DNA from 2 places in the Paraburkholderia caribensis genome. Region 2 is predicted to be linked to the other one. Evidence: riboswitches for the same ligand, from Rfam matches in the RefSeq annotation. Region 2 holds a riboswitch; the other holds the start of a gene.
The links. A riboswitch is a leader RNA that binds a small molecule or an ion and turns the genes downstream of it on or off. The one in region 2 is predicted to bind fluoride.
Positions count from the first base shown of each region.

Region 1: another riboswitch for fluoride. It lies ahead of crcB (fluoride efflux transporter CrcB); the one in region 2 lies ahead of C2L66_RS40380 (voltage-gated chloride channel family protein).

Region 1 is NZ_CP026101.1:2,173,864-2,178,278, reverse strand. Features, by position in the region: gene C2L66_RS09675 (CHAD domain-containing protein) at 1-106, shown strand, start outside; gene C2L66_RS42345 (hypothetical protein) at 188-808, shown strand; gene C2L66_RS09665 (hypothetical protein) at 868-1,140, opposite strand; gene C2L66_RS41590 (hypothetical protein) at 1,154-1,582, opposite strand; gene crcB (fluoride efflux transporter CrcB) at 1,685-2,065, opposite strand; fluoride riboswitch at 2,140-2,200, opposite strand; gene C2L66_RS09650 (ammonium transporter) at 2,314-3,516, opposite strand; gene C2L66_RS09640 (sensor histidine kinase) at 3,973-4,415, shown strand, end outside.
Region 2 is NZ_CP026104.1:407,486-411,900, forward strand. Features, by position in the region: gene C2L66_RS40370 (trifunctional serine/threonine-protein kinase/ATP-binding protein/sensor histidine kinase) at 1-109, shown strand, start outside; gene C2L66_RS40375 (alpha/beta fold hydrolase) at 548-1,345, opposite strand; fluoride riboswitch at 1,783-1,853, shown strand; gene C2L66_RS40380 (voltage-gated chloride channel family protein) at 1,934-3,310, shown strand; gene C2L66_RS40385 (hypothetical protein) at 3,307-3,708, shown strand; gene crcB (fluoride efflux transporter CrcB) at 3,712-4,101, shown strand; gene C2L66_RS40395 (DUF190 domain-containing protein) at 4,115-4,415, shown strand, end outside.

The sequences.
Region 1 (4,415 bases), on a different replicon from region 2:
CGGTCTGTTCGCCGACGAAGCCGAGGCGCGCGCGGCGCTTGCGCTTCTGAAGGAGCGTCGCAAGGCACGCCGGCGCGAGGCGGTGCAGCTGTTGCGCGAAACATAGCGGGCGCTGCACATCACTTCAGGCGGGCGGCACCATTCGCGAAACCGTATATACTGTTTATACCGTTAACGAGGAAACACGATGAGCACGCCGCGAACCAAAGAACCCACCAAAAAGGCCTACCACTTCCCGAAGAGCGCGAAGGAACCGGCTGCCGAAACCAAAAAGCCCGCAGTGAAGGCATCACGGACTTCGGAAGCGAAGAAGGCAGCGACGGTCGAGCAGGCGCCCGTAGTTGCGCCGGAAGCGGCAGGCGCGAGCCCGAAGGCCACGAAGACGACGAAGACGACGAAGACCGCGGGCACTGTGAAGGCGGCGAAGAGCGCAAAGACGGAAAAGGCAGTCAAGCCCGCCAGCAGTGCAAGTTCTGCTGCGAACGCGACCCCTGCGAAGGCGCCTAAGGAAGCCAGGGCCGTCAAGACAGCGAAGACCGCGCCGGCATCCGCCGCCGCTCCCGAAAAAAAGCCGCGTGCGAAGAAAGAGAAGGAAAAAGTGGTCCGCGACAGCTTCACCATGCCGAAATCCGACTACGCGAAGATCGCCGAACTCAAGCAGCGTTGTCTCGACGCGGGCATTTCCGTCAAGAAGAGCGAACTGCTGCGCGCGGGCCTGAATCTGCTCGCCGTGTCGCCCGCCAAACGCCTGATCGCGGCCGTTCAGGAACTCGAAGCGGTAAAGACGGGACGTCCCGCGAAGTCATGACCCCGCGTGGCGGCCGCGCGTGCCGCCGCGATGCCGGAGAGCCGTTCGCGCCCGGCCGTTCAGCGCGGATAGCGCTCCACGAACGCCGTATGCATGCGCTTGAGCAGCGCGATATACGGAAGGCGTTGCGCCGACATCATCGACGATGCGGCGAGGGCGTTCGTCTCATCCCACAGGCGCTCGAACTTGTCGCGGGCGACGTCGGGCGGAATGCCGGACGTCGGCCGATCCAGAAAGTCCTTTTCGATTTCGTCGGCGCGGCGGGGTGGCCGCGCTGCCGACCCGGTCGGCTCGTTATCGGTCGGCTCGTTATCGGACGGATCGGAGGACACGGTTGTTTGCCCGCTAGTTCATCGATCTCAGGAACCGCCAACGCTGGTCCATGCTGTGCAGCAGCGCGATATAGCTGAAGGCGGTATCGCTGTCGTCGCATGACTGCGCGGCGTCGTTGACTTCGTTCCACAGGGTTTCGAAACGTGCGGCTGCTTCGGGCCGGCTCAGCGGCTGCGCGAGCAGCTCGGAAAACGCAAACGACAACTCCTCTGCGCTGCGCCGCAGAGGAAGCAACGAACGACGCGAAAGATATCTGTACTTCAAGAGGTCCCCAGCTGGCTTGCGTGGGATGCGCGCGAAGCGGGCGCTGCGCGCGCCGTCCGGCCCAAGCCCTTTTTTGCGACGATGCGACGATGCAAGGCTCGTCGCGCGTTCGGCGGCGATGCATGCGTGACGGGCCGTCACGAGGTCCGCCGCATATGACGACGATGATACAGCCACGCGACGCCCACGCGGCAGCGTTCAGCAATGATCTTTTGATGAACGGCAGGTGTCAGTCATCGTCGTGCTGGGCGCGTCGCGCGGGGTGCGCGCGCGTGCCGTTCAGCGCGAGACGACGGCGACCGTCGCGATGCCGAGCACGGTCATGACGACCGACGCCGCCACGTGAATCGCAATCTCCCCAGCGGCCCAGTTGAGGCGGCCTTGCTGCAGGTGCTGGACGACTTCCGCGGAGAACGTGGAGAACGTCGACAGGCCGCCCATCAGGCCCGTGATGATGAAGAGGCGCCATTCGGGCGCGATCTGCGGATTGCGCCCGAAGTACGCGACGGCGACGCCGATGATGTAACCCGCGATCACATTCGAGGCGAGCGTGCCGAGCGGCAACGCCGGAAAGAGCGCGTTGAGGCGCAGACCGAGAAACCAGCGAAACAGCGAACCGAGTGCGCCGCCGATACCGACGGCAAGAATGGACAGATACATGAGCAAGCCTGGAAAGCCGAACATCGACGAACCGGGCTGCGGCGAGGCGTGATGCTGCAACGTCCGCAGGTCCGGGCGAAGCAGGCATCATCAGCCACGAGGGCGGTTTAGGAGAATGCCATCTCCGGCGCGCGCCAGTCTAACATCGGCGCGCACGTTGGTACGAAGGACCGGCGGCGCGCCTGATGGCATGTGCCGACCCCGGAAACGCGAGGTTACACCAGACGCCACGGGCTTGCAGTGGTGCGTCAGCCGACCGTTTCGCGTTCCGGCGTCGACGTGATCTTGTGGATCGACAGATCGGCTCCGTTGAATTCGTTTTCCTGGTCGATGCGCAGCCCGACCGTGATCCGGATTACGCCGTAGACGAGCGTGCCGCCGAGCGTCGCGAACCCGACGCCGCCGAGCGTGCCAATCACCTGGGCCGCGAACGACACGCCGCCCAGTCCGCCCAGCGCGTGCAGGCCGAAGATCCCCGCCGCGATGCCGCCCCATGCGCCGCACAGGCCATGCAGTGGCCACACGCCGAGCACGTCGTCGATGCGCCAGCGGTTCTGCACGATCGTAAACATATAGACGAACAGCCCGCCCGCCACGGCGCCCGTCAGCAGCGCGCCGAGCGGATGCATGACGTCCGAGCCGGCGCACACGGCCACCAGTCCGGCGAGCGGGCCGTTATACGTGAAGCCCGGGTCGTTGCGGCCCGCGAGCCACGCGGTCAGCGTGCCGCCGACCATCGCCATCAGCGAGTTGACGGCGACGAGGCCGCTGATCTTGTCGATCGTCTGCGCGCTCATCACGTTGAAGCCGAACCAGCCGACGGCCAGCACCCACGCGCCGAGCGCGAGAAACGGAATGTTCGACGGCGGATGCGCGGCGATACGGCCGTCGCGCGTGTAGCGGCCGTGGCGCGCGCCGAGCAGCATCACGGCAGGCAGCGCGACCCAGCCACCGAACGCGTGCACGACCACGGAGCCCGCGAAGTCATGGAACGGCGCGCCGAGCGCCTGCGTGAGCCAGGTCTGGATGCCGAAGTGGCCGTTCCAGACGATCCCCTCGAAGAACGGGTAGATGAAGCCGACGAGCACGAAGGTCGCGAACAGTTGCGGGTTGAACTTCGAGCGCTCGGCGATGCCGCCCGACACGATCGCGGGAATTGCGGCGGCGAACGTCAGCAGGAAGAAGAAGCGCACCAGCGCATAGCCGTTGTGCGCGGCGAGCGTTTCGGCGCTGCCGTAGAACTGGACGCCGTAAGCGATCGTGTAGCCGATGAAGAAATACGCGATCGTCGACACCGAAAAGTCGACCAGAATCTTCACCAGCGCATTGACCTGATTTTTCTTACGGACCGTACCCAGTTCGAGGAACGCGAAGCCCGCGTGCATCGCGAGCACCATTGCCGCGCCGAGCAGAAGAAAGAGGGTATCGGTGCCGGTTTTCAGACTGTCCATCCGTTTGATTCCTGCGATGCGCAAAAAGCGGGCATCGAATGCAAGAAGTGGGCCAAATGGATGCGCTAACGCGTGTTGTCGGTGCGATGCTGCACTGGAATGGGCCGATGCCGCCTCGAAGCGTTTCGATTACTCCACCTTCCCGGCACGCGCGCCGCGATATCGGCACATTAAGTGTGCATGAGCGCGAAATCGGGGCATGCAAATATCCCAAAAACGGGCATATACCTATGATTTGCTTGCTATTTCCATACGAATCAATAACGCGGTAATTGGCGCGCCAGCGCGGCGGAACGCGCCCTGAACATGCGCCACGCCCGGCGCCCGCGATCGGCTGCCTCCTGCACCAGCTTGGCGACGCGCCCGCCGGGTTGCGCTTTGTCATGAACTGCAATCGCCGACATAATGTGCCGTCCCCGGCGCGACCCGCCGGCTTCCGACTCTCCCGGCGCGCGCATGAGACTGACGACCAAAGGCCTGCTTCTGATTGCGATCCCCGCTGTCTTCGAACTGGCATTGCTGTCGGGTCTCATCAAGGCGCAGTCGGATGCCGAACAGGCCGAGCGCTGGAGCATGCATAGCGAGGATGTGCTGCGGCAGACAGCCAGCATTCTCGCGCCCGTGCTGCTGGAATCGGTGCGGTTGCGCGGCGCCGTCGTCAGCGGCACACGCGATACCTCGACGCCCGTGGCGTTCTGGATGGACGTCGACCGTCGCATCGACCGGCTCGCCGAACTGGTCGCCGACAATCCCACGCAAGTCGAGCGCGCCGCGCAGATCCGCCAGGCCGTGCAGATGTACCGCCAATGGTCGGACCGCGTGCAGGACCTGATCCGCTCGGGACGCCGGCGCGACGTGCTGCAGCGTTTTCGCGACCTTGCCGGAACCGACGTGCTCGA
Region 2 (4,415 bases):
CCGCTCCATCATCGACGCGCATGGCGGCCGGTTATGGGCGAGTTCGAACCAGCCCCGAGGTGCCGCGGTGCAATTTACAGTGCCAGCCTGTTTAACATCGCCGTCGTGATTGACGCTTCACCATGATGGTGTCGACAAAATTTGCACGTGCGTCACGCAGCGCTGGGTCGATCCCGGTGTCGAAGTGCCCGCCGGAAAAATTCCACTCTAACCCGTCGCATAACGCCTAGTTCGCACAGGACATAGCTCGACCTGTCGCAGGGTTTATTGCTCGGCACATCCTGCCATAGGCCGAAGTTTCTGCCGAGGCCTGACTCCGATGGGCGGCTGCGATAGCTAATGGCTCCTGTAAACGGGGAAGCGGTCATTGAGGCCACGAACTTCCATCTTACGCGAACGGCAACTATTGGCCGACTATTGCCCGATGAGAATTGCGGGTCGCGTGCCTCGCCGTCGATGGCCATGATCGGCAGCACCCGACCCGGTGCGGACAATCCAGGCCCGTGCCTGAATATGTCCGTTTCCGGCTTTCCTGCGGCCAGTCAAGTCAGGTGGTACTGCGTTTCAAGAAGCCTTCGATAACGGTTGCGAAATATGGCGGGCACTCCTGCATCGGGTAATGACCGCAGTTGGGGATAACTTGCAGTTCTGCGTTCGGATGCCATGCGAGAAAAGTGCGCGCCATTGCCTCCGAATCCAGTCCGGGATCCTTATCACCGACGATGACCAAATACGGTGTTTCAAGACCCCGAACGTCATCGACGAAGTCCGCCGTGACGAGCATTTCGAGGTATCTGGCCCGGCTGTCAGGTGAGACTGTGTCGCGGCTTTGTCGGGCCTTGCGTTCAGCCCACGAATCGGACAGTCCTCCGGTGACGAAGCGAAACAACCTCCGAAGGGCATCGTCGTCTTGCATGGTGCTGGCAAAGAAAGCCAGTGCATCAGGACTCAACCGATTTCCAGCTGCGGAAACGGGACATACGGCGATCGCGCTTATGACGCGGGACGGCGCGTCCGCCGAAATACGTTGCGTGACCATTCCGGTCATCGAGTGGCCGACGATATGGAAGTGCGTCCAACCCAGTCGGTCAGCGAGCATGAGGCAATCGGCTGCAATCTCCTCGACCGTGAATTCACCGTCCAGGTTGATGGATTGCCCGTAGCCGCGCAAATCGACGAAAACGTAGCTAAACGAATGGCCATCGAGCCAAGGCATGACTGCATCGTAGCTGGAATGGTCGCCGAGCCAGTCGTGCATGACCAGCACGCGAATTGGACCATTGCCATACTGCACATATCCGAGACCGGCATCCGAGCCAGATCGGATTTCAAGAGAGGCTTTCATTCCAGGGTTCCATTTTGGTTGCAGGAACCAAAACGAAACGCCCTCCCGGCGGACCGGGAGGGCGTTTTGAAAGTGAGGCCATCCTATCAATCTCCGGAGCATGGGTCAATAGGCGAGCGCGCGACGGGCGCGTGACCGGAGTACGGACATCAAGCGCCGCTCCGGCATGCGCGTTGGCCCCGCTCGAACGACCGCATCTGGCCGATCCCGGCAGTTCGAAGCTCGCCGATGATCGCGCGTCGCCGAGCGGCCCCCCCAAATTCCGTAGCCGACCCACAGCAGCCCTTCGCCGAACATTCAATGCAATGGCCGCTAGCGGATTTCAAACGGACCGTCAGGAAACACCGTTACCGCGAATCGCGGCGCAATTCAGATCTTCCCCGGCTGAATCAGGGAAGAGAGACGGTTGTTCGCTGTCATCGGATGCTATATAGTCCGAGTTGATTGGAGATGGCGTTCCTCCTTTAACCATCGCGCTAACGGCGCGGTTAATGACGCCTACAGTTACCTGACTATCGTCGGGACTGTAGGCGCTCGCGCCCACATCCTTTTCGTTGGTCAGGCCAAGCAACATCGCGCACATGACCAATGCACAAACTCAAACGCTTTGAACAACTCGAACTGTTGCCTTATCTGGGCAAGTGGTTTCTGATCGCCTGCGTCGCCGCGGCTCTCGCAGGTAGCGCCTCCGCCTTTTTCCTCATTTCCCTCGATAGCGCAACCGCGTGGCGCGAGGCTCACCGCTGGGCGATCTGGCTGCTGCCCGTGGCGGGCTTCGCCGTGGGCTGGCTGTACCACCTGCTGGGTAAGCCAGTCATTGCGGGCAACAACCTGATCATCGACGAAATCCACGATCCGAAGAAGGTCGTACCACTGCGCATGGTGCCGCTCGTGCTCGGCGGCACGATCGTCTCGCATCTGTTCGGTGCGTCGGTCGGACGGGAGGGCACGGCCGTGCAGATGGGCGCAGCACTCGCGGACCAGCTGACCCATGCGTTCCGCCTCGAACGTGAAGATCGTCGCATCCTGCTGATGATCGGCATGAGCGCAGGATTCGCGTCGGTGTTCGGCACACCGCTGGCCGGTGCAGTGTTCGGACTCGAGGTGCTGGCAATCGGACGCATGCGTTATGACGCGCTCTTCCCTTGCATCGTGGCAGGCATCGTCGCCGATCAGGTCTGTCTGGCATGGGGCGTCCATCACGTCCACTATGCGGTCGGCACGATCGCGCCGATCAGCGCATGGAGCGTCGTTGCTGTCGTGATCGCCGGCATTGCGTTCGGTCTGGTCGGCATGGCATTCGCAACCAGCGCGCACAAGCTCGGCGCGCTGGTGAAGCGCTACATCCCATATGCGCCGTTGCGCCCGTTCGTGGGCGGAATCGTCATAGCGACCGCCGTGTGGGCGCTCGATGCCTATCACTACATTGGCCTCGGCATTCCCGACATCGTTCGCTCGTTTCAGCAGCCGATGCAGCCGTGGGACTTTATCGCAAAGTTCGGCTTTACCGTTGCCTCGCTTGGTACAGGCTTCAAGGGCGGCGAGGTCACGCCGCTGTTCTACATCGGCGCGACCCTCGGCAATGCACTGGCGCCGCTGCTGCATATGCCGTTCGCGCTGATGGCAGCCATCGGCTTCGTTGCGGTGTTCTCCGGGGCCGCAAATACGCCGATCACCACCACGATCATGGCCATGGAGTTGTTCGGCACGGGCATCGGCCCGCTTGCCGCAATCGGCTGCGTGACCGCGTATCTGTTTTCTGGCCATGCGGGCATCTATCACGCGCAGCGCGTCGGGCATGGCAAACATCGCAAACACCGACTGCCGGTGCCAGACGGAATACAGCGTGCCGAACCCGGCGGGTCTCGACCGCAGAAAGCAACAGCGGTGACACTGGTTGCGAATGGCAAGCAGCCGCGTGGGTATATTGATCCGGCAGTGACGGCAGGGGAAAGCGGCCAATGATTCAGCAAAGCAACAACCAGCGCATTGCGGCGCTGCGACTTTACTTCCCGCTTGCGACCCGCGCCCGAGCGACGCGGTTCTGGCATCGCCTCAGCGCACCTGCGCTCGCCCATCACCTGATATCTGTCGCGAAGAGGTCCAATATCATGCAAGCGATGCTGCATCAAATCAGTTCAGGGTATCTGCCTGGAGAGCAGCTTTCTCATCAGCATCCAGAAATCAGCGGAATGCGGCATCCGCAGTGTCTCGAACTGGTCGACACAGAAGAACGCCTGCGTGACTTTATGCGCGAGCACGCCGATGAGCTGCGCAAGGTCCACGCAGTGATGTTCCTCTGCGAACTCCCCGCCGCGCATCAGCTCACTGCGCATGCGCACCCAACGTCAAGCGGAACTTAAATCATGACAGGGGCGTACTCGCTTATCGCCATCAGCATCGGCGCGATGCTAGGCGCACTCGCCCGTTATGGCTTGAGCGTCACGATGAACGCGCTCGTGCCAAACATTCCGATGGGAACGCTCGCGTGCAATCTGATCGCCGCGTATATCGTCGGGTTTGCGATCGCGTTCTTCGGCTCGACGGCAGGTCTGTCTGTTGCGTGGCGCCTTTTCCTAATCACCGGTCTCGCTGGCGGGCTCTCGACATTCTCGACTTTTTCTGCCGAGCTGCTGACCTTGATTCGAGATGGCCGACTCGGGTGGTCGGTCGGCATGCTTGCGCTGCACGTCGGTGGTTCGTTAGTCATGACCGCGCTGGGCATGGCCACGCTTTCCGTAACCCGTCACACCTGAAAAGGAGTCTGCAATGCAAGGCTATCAATTGACGTTTTTCACTGAACAGAACCGTAAGCATGGACATCAGTCAATCTGCGACTGGCTGCTGAAATTCGCCGAACAGCACGGCGCATCGGGCGGAACGTTGATGACTGGTGCCGAAGGGTTCGATCACGCGGGCAAGTTCCATTCGGCCGGCTTTTTCGAACTTGCCGATCAGCCGCTTGCCATCACCGTTTCCGTCGATGAGCAGGCATGCCAGCGCTTGATGAACGCGCTCGCGGAAGAAGACGTCGATCTCAGCTACGTGAAGATTCCGGTGGAGTTTGGCC